One region of the Enterobacter sp. UPMP701 genome, then DNA from elsewhere that is predicted to be linked to it. Evidence: predicted binding sites of a transcription regulator. Region 1 holds the regulator's gene; the other holds the start of a gene.
The links. Region 1 encodes PurR, which represses purine synthesis genes. Its sites were predicted from a motif close to CANGCAAACGTTTGCNTG; they were not measured.
Positions count from the first base shown of each region.

Region 2: glyA (serine hydroxymethyltransferase) is a predicted target of PurR. The motif match lies at 2,711-2,728, and genes of this name have one in related genera.

Region 1 covers NZ_JBSKJN010000001.1:527,222-531,804, forward strand. The annotation lists gene punC (purine nucleoside transporter PunC) at 1-1,116, opposite strand, end outside; gene punR (DNA-binding transcriptional activator PunR) at 1,231-2,142, shown strand; gene purR (HTH-type transcriptional repressor PurR) at 2,160-3,185, opposite strand; gene cydH (cytochrome bd-I oxidase subunit CydH) at 3,483-3,572, shown strand; gene ACWKXT_RS02600 (MFS transporter) at 3,735-4,583, shown strand, end outside.
Region 2 covers NZ_JBSKJN010000004.1:281,074-285,656, reverse strand. The annotation lists gene glrR (two-component system response regulator GlrR) at 1-871, shown strand, start outside; gene glnB (nitrogen regulatory protein P-II) at 937-1,275, shown strand; gene hmpA (NO-inducible flavohemoprotein) at 1,351-2,541, opposite strand; gene glyA (serine hydroxymethyltransferase) at 2,846-4,099, shown strand; gene ACWKXT_RS12840 (DoxX family protein) at 4,153-4,575, opposite strand.

The DNA of each region.
Region 1 (4,583 bases):
CGCGACGGTGACCAGCATCACGCTGGTTGTTGTCAGCAGCGGCGTGGCAATCAGCGCGGAGACCACCAGGCTTGCCAGGAAGCACAGCCCCAGTTGCAGGGTGTTCTGCAGCGCAGCCGCGCGGCCTGTCGCCTGCGGGAACGGACGCAGCGCCTGCGCCACAACGATAGGGTAGATCGCCCCGTTCGCGATGGCCATCACGCAGAATGGAATCAATATTTCGGCAAGACCCGCGCCCGGAATAAAGCCAACGGCCCAGGTCCCGATGACGCTCAACGCATACAGCACCAGCAGCCACGGCAGCATTTGCTGGCCTTCCCATTTTTGCAGCGCCGCGCGGCAGCCGTACCCGCCCACCAGGAACGCGATGGTCTGCGGAACGTAGCTCAGACCAATGGCCGCCGGGCTGTAGCCCATATCATGCAGAATAAAGGGCGAACCGGTCAGCCACGCGAAGAAGCTCGCCGAACAGGCGGCATAGATCAGAACGTTGCCGCGATATGCTTTTGCGCTCAGCAGGGAGGTGAAGGTAATCGGCTTCGCGTCAGCATGCGCCTCTTTTTTATGCGCTGGCTTGAGAGCGAACGCAGGCAGCATCAGCACCAGCGTGATGGCAAACAGCGTGGCAAAGATAGCCTGCCAGTCAAAGTGCGCGAGGATCCAGCTGCCCAGCAGCGGGGCGAGGGCAGGTGAGAGACCCACCAGCGGCATAATGGTAGCGAAAATACGGTTTGTGCGGTTTGCCGGGTAGTAGTCGGTGACCAGCGCCTGCCAGGTCACGGCAGCGGCACAGACGCCGACCGCCTGAGCAAACCGCAGCACCAGCAGCCAGGTAGCATCGCGCACCCATAACATCCCCAGACAGCCAACGGCAAAAATGGCCAGCCCCAGCAGCAATACCGGTTTACGACCAAAGCGATCCGAGAGCGGTCCCCAGAGCAGCTGTGCGAAAGCAAAACCGGCGAGGAACAAACTCAGGCTGGCGCTGATGGCCGCGGCAGGCGTTTGCAAATCTTCCTGCATCGCGGCGAAGGCCGGCAGGTACATATCGGTGGCCAAAAAGCCCAGCACGCTTAAGCCGCCGAGCCAGACTAAAAATCCTTTCCTGGGTTGCACTATTTTATTCTCCTGAGGAGGCAGGTATACATTGGCGCTGAGTGTAGGGAGTGCAAAGCCGCTTGTGAAACGCTAATATTTGGCGGGTGAATTCAAATTTTTTGCAGGCAGAAAATGTGGTCAGATTATTCTCTTGAAGTGGTCGATGCTGTCGCGCGTAACGGCAGCTTTAGCGCTGCGGCGCAGGAGTTGCACCGCGTCCCTTCGGCTATCAGCTATACGGTACGTCAGCTTGAAGAATGGCTGGCGGTTCCGCTGTTTGAACGGCGGCATCGTGATGTGGAATTAACGCCCGCAGGGGCGTGGTTTCTGAAAGAAGGGCGTTCTGTTATCAAAAAAATGCAGATCACCCGCGAGCAGTGTCAGCAGATCGCGAACGGCTGGCGGGGACACCTTTCCATTGCGGTGGATAACATCGTTAAGCCCAAGCGCACCCGGCAGATGATTGTCGATTTTTATCGGCATTTCTCTGACGTTGAACTGCGGGTCTCGCAGGAGGTGTTCAACGGCGTCTGGGATGCGCTGGCGGACGGCAGGGTAGAGATGGCGATTGGCGCGACCCAGGCGATCCCCGTCGGGGGACGTTACGCCTTTCGCGATATGGGGATGCTGAGCTGGAAATGTGTGGTGGCAAGCGATCATCCCCTGGCGGCGATGGAAGGGCCGCTGAGCGACGATACGCTGCGCAGCTGGCCGTCGCTGGTGCTGGAGGATACCTCCCGTTCACTGCCGAAGCGAATTACATGGCTGCTGGACAACCAGCGGCGGGTTGTCGCCCCTGACTGGGGATCGTCGGCGACGTGCCTCAGTGCCGGACTCTGCGTAGGCATGGTGCCCGCCCATTTTGCGCGTCCGCGTATCGACACCGGAGAGTGGATAGAGCTAACGCTGGAGAACCCGTTCCCGGATGCGGCCTGCTGTCTCACCTGGCAACAAAATGATGTCTCACCCGCTATGGCCTGGCTGCTGGATTATCTGGGTGACAGCGAAACGCTTAACCGGGAATGGTTACGGGAGCCAGACTGACTGGCCCCGGAAGAAGATTAACGACGGTAGTCGCGGAAAGGACCATCCGCAACGGAGCGGCGCTCGATGAGGCGTGGATGAACTTCAATGGACTGCGACTCTTCACGCTTGTTGACGATCCTGTCCAGCAGCATATTGAAGGCCGTTTCACCCAGCGAATCTTTCGGCTGGTGAATGGTGGTCAGCGCTGGCGTGAAGAAGCGCGCGTTGCGCACGTTGTCATAGCCGATCACGGAAATATCCTGCGGGACGCGCAGGCCAAGCTCGTCTGCGGCGCAGAGTGCACCCATGGCCATGATGTCGCCCCCGCAGAAGACGGCGGTCGGACGGTGCTGCTGGGAGACGATCTGCTGCATCGCGCGGTAGCCTGATTCCGGCTCAAAGTCACCCTGCACGATCCAGTTTTCCGGCACGGTAATCAGCGCCTCTTCCATCGCTTTCATAAATCCGGCCAGGCGGCCCGCACCGGTGTTGCGCTCCAGCGGACCCGGGATTACGCCAATCTCGCGGTGGCCGCGTTCGATCAGATAACGGCCCGCCATGTAACCGCCTTCGAAGGCGTTATCGATGACGGAATCGGTGAAGTCGGCGCGCGCTTCGCCCCAGTCCATCACCACCATAGGGATATGGCGATACTCTTCCAGCATCGACAGTACGGATTCCGGGTACTCGGAGCACATCACCAGCAGGCCATCCACGCGCTTTTGCGCCATCATCGACAGATAGGCACGCTGTTTTTCTATGCTATTCCATGCGTTGCCCAGAATCAGGGTATAGCCTTTCTGGAAGCAGTTTTTCTCTACCGCTTCAATGATCTCGGCAAAATAGGCCGCTTCGCTGCTGGTCGCCAGCAGACCAATAGACTTGGTGTGATTAACCTTGAGGCTACGCGCAACCGCACTCGGTGAGTAGTGCAGCTCTTTGATCGCAGCCCAGACGGCGTTGCGCGTCTCTTCCGCCACAAAGCGGGTTTTGTTAATTACATGTGATACGGTTGTAGTGGAAACGTTTGCGCGTTTTGCTACGTCTTTAATTGTTGCCATTAAATGTCACTCCAGACCATATCCTAAACTCCTGAAAAACTTGAAGGTAAACGTTTGCCTTCTCTCACCCTTATCTCGCAATTTTGGATTGCGGTACGCCAGGAAAACGACACGGGACGTCAGGAGGGGGTCAATGGCCGGTACGCTAATAAATTTAGCGTGGAATTTTGGCCTATCTTGATGAAAAGGGGAAGAGCTAAAGTGTTTATCAGCTTAAATCCAGGAAGATTTTTGAGCTAAATTGTGCAAAAATGAGCAAGCTCACTTTTCGTGGGGGGATTAAAAGGAGAAAAATTGATGAGTTCCGATCTGAAGTTTTCGCTGTTCACCACCGTTATTGTGCTGGCTCTGATTGTCGCGGCTGGCCTGACGGCTGCGCTGCACTGATTTACGCGGGGGGAGAGCCTTCTCCCTCCCGATCTCCTGATTGTTACTTCTCTGGCAAAAATCTTTTGCCATTTTGTTAACTTCTCATTTTTTGTGATTGATGTCATGCTTTCCGCTTCTTTGTTCTGTGTCACCACATGACACGGCATCCGGAGTTGACGCATGAAAATCAATTTTCCCCTGCTGGCCCTGGCGATTGGCGCTTTTGGGATTGGCACCACTGAATTCTCCCCGATGGGGTTACTGCCTGTTATCGCCCGGGGCGTGGACGTCTCGATCCCGGCCGCCGGTATGCTAATCAGCGCCTACGCTATCGGAGTGATGGTGGGAGCGCCGCTGATGACGCTTCTGCTTTCGCACCGCGCGCGCCGCAATGCGCTGATTTTCCTGATGGCGATTTTCACCCTCGGCAATGTGCTTTCGGCCATTTCGCCGGACTACACCACCCTGATGTTGTCGCGCATTCTGACCAGCCTCAACCACGGCGCGTTCTTTGGGCTCGGGTCGGTCGTGGCCGCGAGCGTTGTGCCGAAACACAAGCAGGCAAGCGCCGTGGCGACCATGTTTATGGGGCTGACGATTGCCAACATTGGCGGCGTACCGGCGGCAACCTGGTTGGGTGAAGCGATCGGCTGGCGGATGTCCTTCCTGGCGACGGCCGGGCTGGGCGTGGTCGCGATGGTGGCACTGTTCTTCTCCCTGCCGAAAGGCAGCGCCGGCGAACGTCCGGAAGTGCGTAAAGAGCTGGCGGTGCTGATGCGTCCGCAGGTGCTCTCCGCGCTGCTGACCACCGTGCTGGGGGCAGGGGCGATGTTTACCCTCTACACCTACATTTCGCCGGTCTTGCACGACATTACCCACGCAACGCCACTCTTTGTTACCGCGATGCTGGTGCTGATTGGCGTCGGCTTCTCAATTGGCAACTATCTCGGCGGGAAATTTGCCGACCGTTCCGTGAGCGGGACGCTGAAGGGGTTCTTAACCCTGCTGATTGTCATCATGATTGCGATC
Region 2 (4,583 bases), on a different contig from region 1:
GTCCGATGTCAGCGTGCTCATCAACGGCCAGAGCGGTACCGGGAAGGAGATTCTGGCCCAGGCGATCCATAACGCCAGCCCGCGCAGTAAAAACGCGTTTATCGCCATCAACTGCGGCGCGCTGCCGGAACAATTGCTCGAATCTGAACTGTTTGGTCATGCCCGCGGCGCCTTCACCGGCGCGGTAAGCAGCCGTGAAGGGCTTTTCCAGGCCGCGGAAGGCGGCACGCTGTTCCTGGACGAGATTGGTGACATGCCCGCGCCGCTGCAGGTTAAACTGCTGCGCGTGCTTCAGGAGCGCAAAGTGCGCCCGCTGGGCAGCAACCGCGACATCGACATCAACGTGCGAATTATCTCCGCCACCCACCGCGACTTGCCCAAAGTGATGGCGCGCAACGAGTTCCGTGAAGATCTCTACTACCGTCTGAACGTGGTGAACCTGAAGATCCCGGCGCTGGCGGAACGCGCGGAAGATATTCCGCTGCTGGCGAACCATCTGCTGCGCCAGGCGGCCGATCGTCATAAACCGTTCGTGCGCGCGTTTTCCACCGATGCGATGAAACGGCTGATGGCCGCAAGCTGGCCGGGTAACGTGCGCCAGCTGGTGAACGTGATTGAGCAGTGCGTGGCGCTGACGTCGTCGCCGGTTATCAGCGACGCGCTGGTGGAGCAGGCGCTGGAAGGGGAAAACACGGCCTTACCGACGTTTGCGGAAGCGCGTAACCAGTTCGAGCTGAACTATCTGCGCAAGCTGCTGCAGATAACCAAAGGTAACGTGACCCACGCGGCGCGAATGGCCGGACGCAACCGTACCGAATTCTATAAGCTGCTCTCACGCCACGAGCTGGAAGCAAACGATTTTAAAGAGTAATGCCGTATGGTACTGTGAGCAATCGATTACGAGGCAGCTTACAGGCAAGAGTTTAAGGACCCACCATGAAAAAGATTGATGCGATTATTAAACCTTTCAAACTGGATGATGTACGTGAAGCGCTGGCGGAAGTGGGCATCACCGGGATGACCGTGACGGAAGTGAAAGGTTTTGGTCGTCAGAAGGGCCACACCGAGCTTTATCGTGGCGCAGAGTACATGGTCGACTTTCTGCCGAAAGTGAAAATTGAAATCGTGGTCAGCGACGATATCGTCGATACCTGCGTTGATACCATTATCCGCACGGCGCAGACGGGAAAAATTGGCGACGGGAAAATCTTCGTCTTTGACGTGGCGCGCGTGATCCGTATCCGTACCGGCGAAGAAGACGACGCGGCGATTTAACAAATTTTGTCGGTCGGGTATGGCGTAGCCGCCACCTGGCAAAAAAAAAGCCCCTCGAGCGAGGGGCTTTTTTCATTACAGCACTTTATGCGGCCCGAAACATTCGTAATGAATGTTGTCTTTATTTACGCCCAGCTCAACCAACTGCTTCGCGGCATACTGCATAAACGCCACCGGTCCACACACGTAGAACTGCATTTCCGGCGCGCTAAACGCCCCTTCCAGCTGGCTTAAATTCATCAGACCTTCGCTGTCAAAGCGTGCAGCTGCTCGGTCTGCATCTGTCGGCAGGCGATACCAGGTGTGCGCGGTGAAACGCGGCAGGGTCGCTCCGAGCGCTTTTACTTCATCTGCAAAGGCGTGTACGTCACCGTTTTCCGCGGCGTGGAACCAGTTGACCTGCGCGCCGTGGTTTGCTTTCGCCAGCGTGTCCAGCATCGCCAGCATTGGCGTTTGGCCGACGCCCGCAGAGATCAGCGTGACCGGAGTATTCGTTTCAACGGCCATAAAGAAGTCGCCCGCCGGGGCGGCCAGATGGACCACGTCGCCCACGTTGGCTTCGTTATGCAGCCAGTTGGATACCTGACCGCCGTTCTCGCGTTTCACCGCGATGCGGTAGCCTTTACCATTTGGCTTGCGGGTCAGGGAGTACTGGCGAATCTCCTGGTGAGGAAAGCCTTCAGGCTTCAGCCAGACGCCCAGATACTGGCCCGGCTGGTAATCGGCAACCGGCTGACCGTCCACTGGCTCGAACTCAAAGCTGGTGATCAATGCGCTGCGAGGGGTTTTCTCAACGATGCGGAAGGCGCGTGTGCCTTCCCAGCCGCCGTTCTTACTGGCGTTTTCGCTGTAGATTTGCGCTTCACGGTTGATGAATACGTTTGCCAGCACGCCGTAGGCTTTACCCCAGGCGTCCAGCACCTCCTGACCCGGGCTGAACATTTCGTCCAGGGTTGCCAGCAGGTGGCCGCCGACAATGTTGTACTGCTCGGGTTTGATCTGGAAGCTGGTGTGTTTCTGCGCGATTTTTTCCACCGCAGGCAGCAATGCCGCCAGGTTTTCGATGTTGCTGGCGTAGGCGGCAATAGCGTTGAACAGCGCTTCACGCTGATCGCCGTTACGCTGGTTGCTCATGTTGAAAATCTCTTTGAGCTCCGGGTTATGCGTGAACATGCGATCGTAGAAATGGGCGGTCAGTTTAGGACCCGTTTCAACCAGCAGGGGAATTGTGGCCTTCACGGTAGCGATGGTTTGGGCGTCGAGCATGAGCGCATCCTTCTGATGTTACTTTAATGATGTATTTTGAATGCATCTTATAAAAATACCCCTGCAATGTAAATGGTTCTTTGCATCGTGAAAAATATGCATCACAAACCTGAAAAGAAATCCGTTGAAAATGATGAGAGCTTTATTCCTCAAACCCTTGCGTGGCGTGAAGGAAAACGTTTGCGTAAAATCGTTTGTCAAGACCTGTTATCACAGAACTATTCAGTTATACTGTTGCCCGTCGTCCAACAGGACTGCCTTTTCAGGCCAAAATTTTACTTGTTAGCTGAGTCAGGAGATGCGGATGTTAAAGCGTGAAATGAACATTGCCGATTATGATGCCGAACTGTGGCAGGCTATGGAGCAGGAAAAAGTACGTCAGGAAGAGCACATCGAACTGATCGCCTCCGAAAACTACACCAGCCCGCGCGTCATGCAGGCGCAGGGCTCTCAGCTGACCAACAAATACGCTGAAGGTTACCCGGGCAAGCGCTACTACGGTGGCTGCGAATACGTTGATATCGTTGAGCAGCTGGCTATCGACCGTGCGAAAGAACTCTTCGGCGCTGACTACGCGAACGTCCAGCCGCACTCCGGCTCTCAGGCTAACTTCGCGGTCTACACCGCGCTGCTGCAGCCGGGCGATACCGTTCTGGGTATGAACCTGGCGCAGGGCGGCCACCTGACTCACGGCTCTCCGGTTAACTTCTCCGGCAAACTGTACAACATCATCCCTTACGGTATTGATGAGTCAGGTAAAATTGACTACGAAGACATGGCTAAGCAGGCCAAAGAGCACAAGCCGAAGATGATCATCGGTGGCTTCTCGGCTTACTCCGGTATCGTTGACTGGGCAAAAATGCGTGAAATCGCAGACAGCATCGGCGCATACCTGTTCGTTGACATGGCGCACGTGGCGGGTCTTATCGCCGCTGGCGTTTACCCGAACCCGGTTCCTCACGCTCACGTTGTGACCACCACCACCCACAAAACCCTGGCGGGCCCACGCGGTGGCCTGATCCTGGCGAAAGGCGGTGACGAAGAGCTGTATAAAAAACTGAACTCCGCTGTATTCCCAAGCGCGCAGGGCGGCCCGCTGATGCACGTTATCGCGGCAAAAGCGGTGGCGCTGAAAGAAGCGATGGAGCCAGAGTTCAAGGTGTATCAGCAGCAGGTTGCTAAGAACGCCAAAGCGATGGTGGAAGTGTTCCTGAACCGTGGCTACAAAGTGGTGTCTGGCGGTACTGAAAACCACCTGTTCCTGCTGGACCTGGTTGATAAGAACCTGACCGGTAAAGAAGCTGACGCAGCCCTCGGTCGCGCCAACATCACCGTGAACAAAAACAGCGTGCCAAACGATCCGAAGAGCCCGTTCGTGACCTCCGGTATCCGTATCGGTTCTCCGGCCGTTACTCGCCGCGGCTTCAAAGAAGCGGAAGTGAAAGAGCTGGCTGGCTGGATGTGTGACGTTCTGGACAACATCAATGACGACGCGGTTATCGAGCGCGTCAAAGGTAAAGTACTGGACATCTGCGCCCGCTTCCCGGTATACGCATAATTCCTCTGCGTTGCAGAAATAAAAAGGCCGCGCTTGCGGCCTTTTTTTATGGGCTAACGTCGGTCGAGGGAGATGGCCCCCGGCCCGGTAATTGCCAGCAAAATAAACGCGCCAGCGATACTCACGTTCTTATAGAAGTTAATCATATTGGGCACGACGGCATCACCCGTCATATCCCAGTAATGGTGACCAATCACCGCCGTTCCCAGCGTATAGAAAACAAAGATCACCGCGAGGGGGCGGGTGAAAAAGCCGAGCACGATCAGGATCGCGGCAGGGACCTCCATCACCACCGCAATAATCGCCGCCAGCATCGGCATGGGAGCACCGAGCGACGTCATATACTGAACGGTGCCGCTAAACCCCGTCAGCTTGGGATAACCAAAAATAATAAACAGGACAACAATAGCGATACGGGCAATCAATAACAGGAAGGAGCGTGAGGAGCCGAAATCGAAATAACGTAAGCTGTTCATGGCAAACG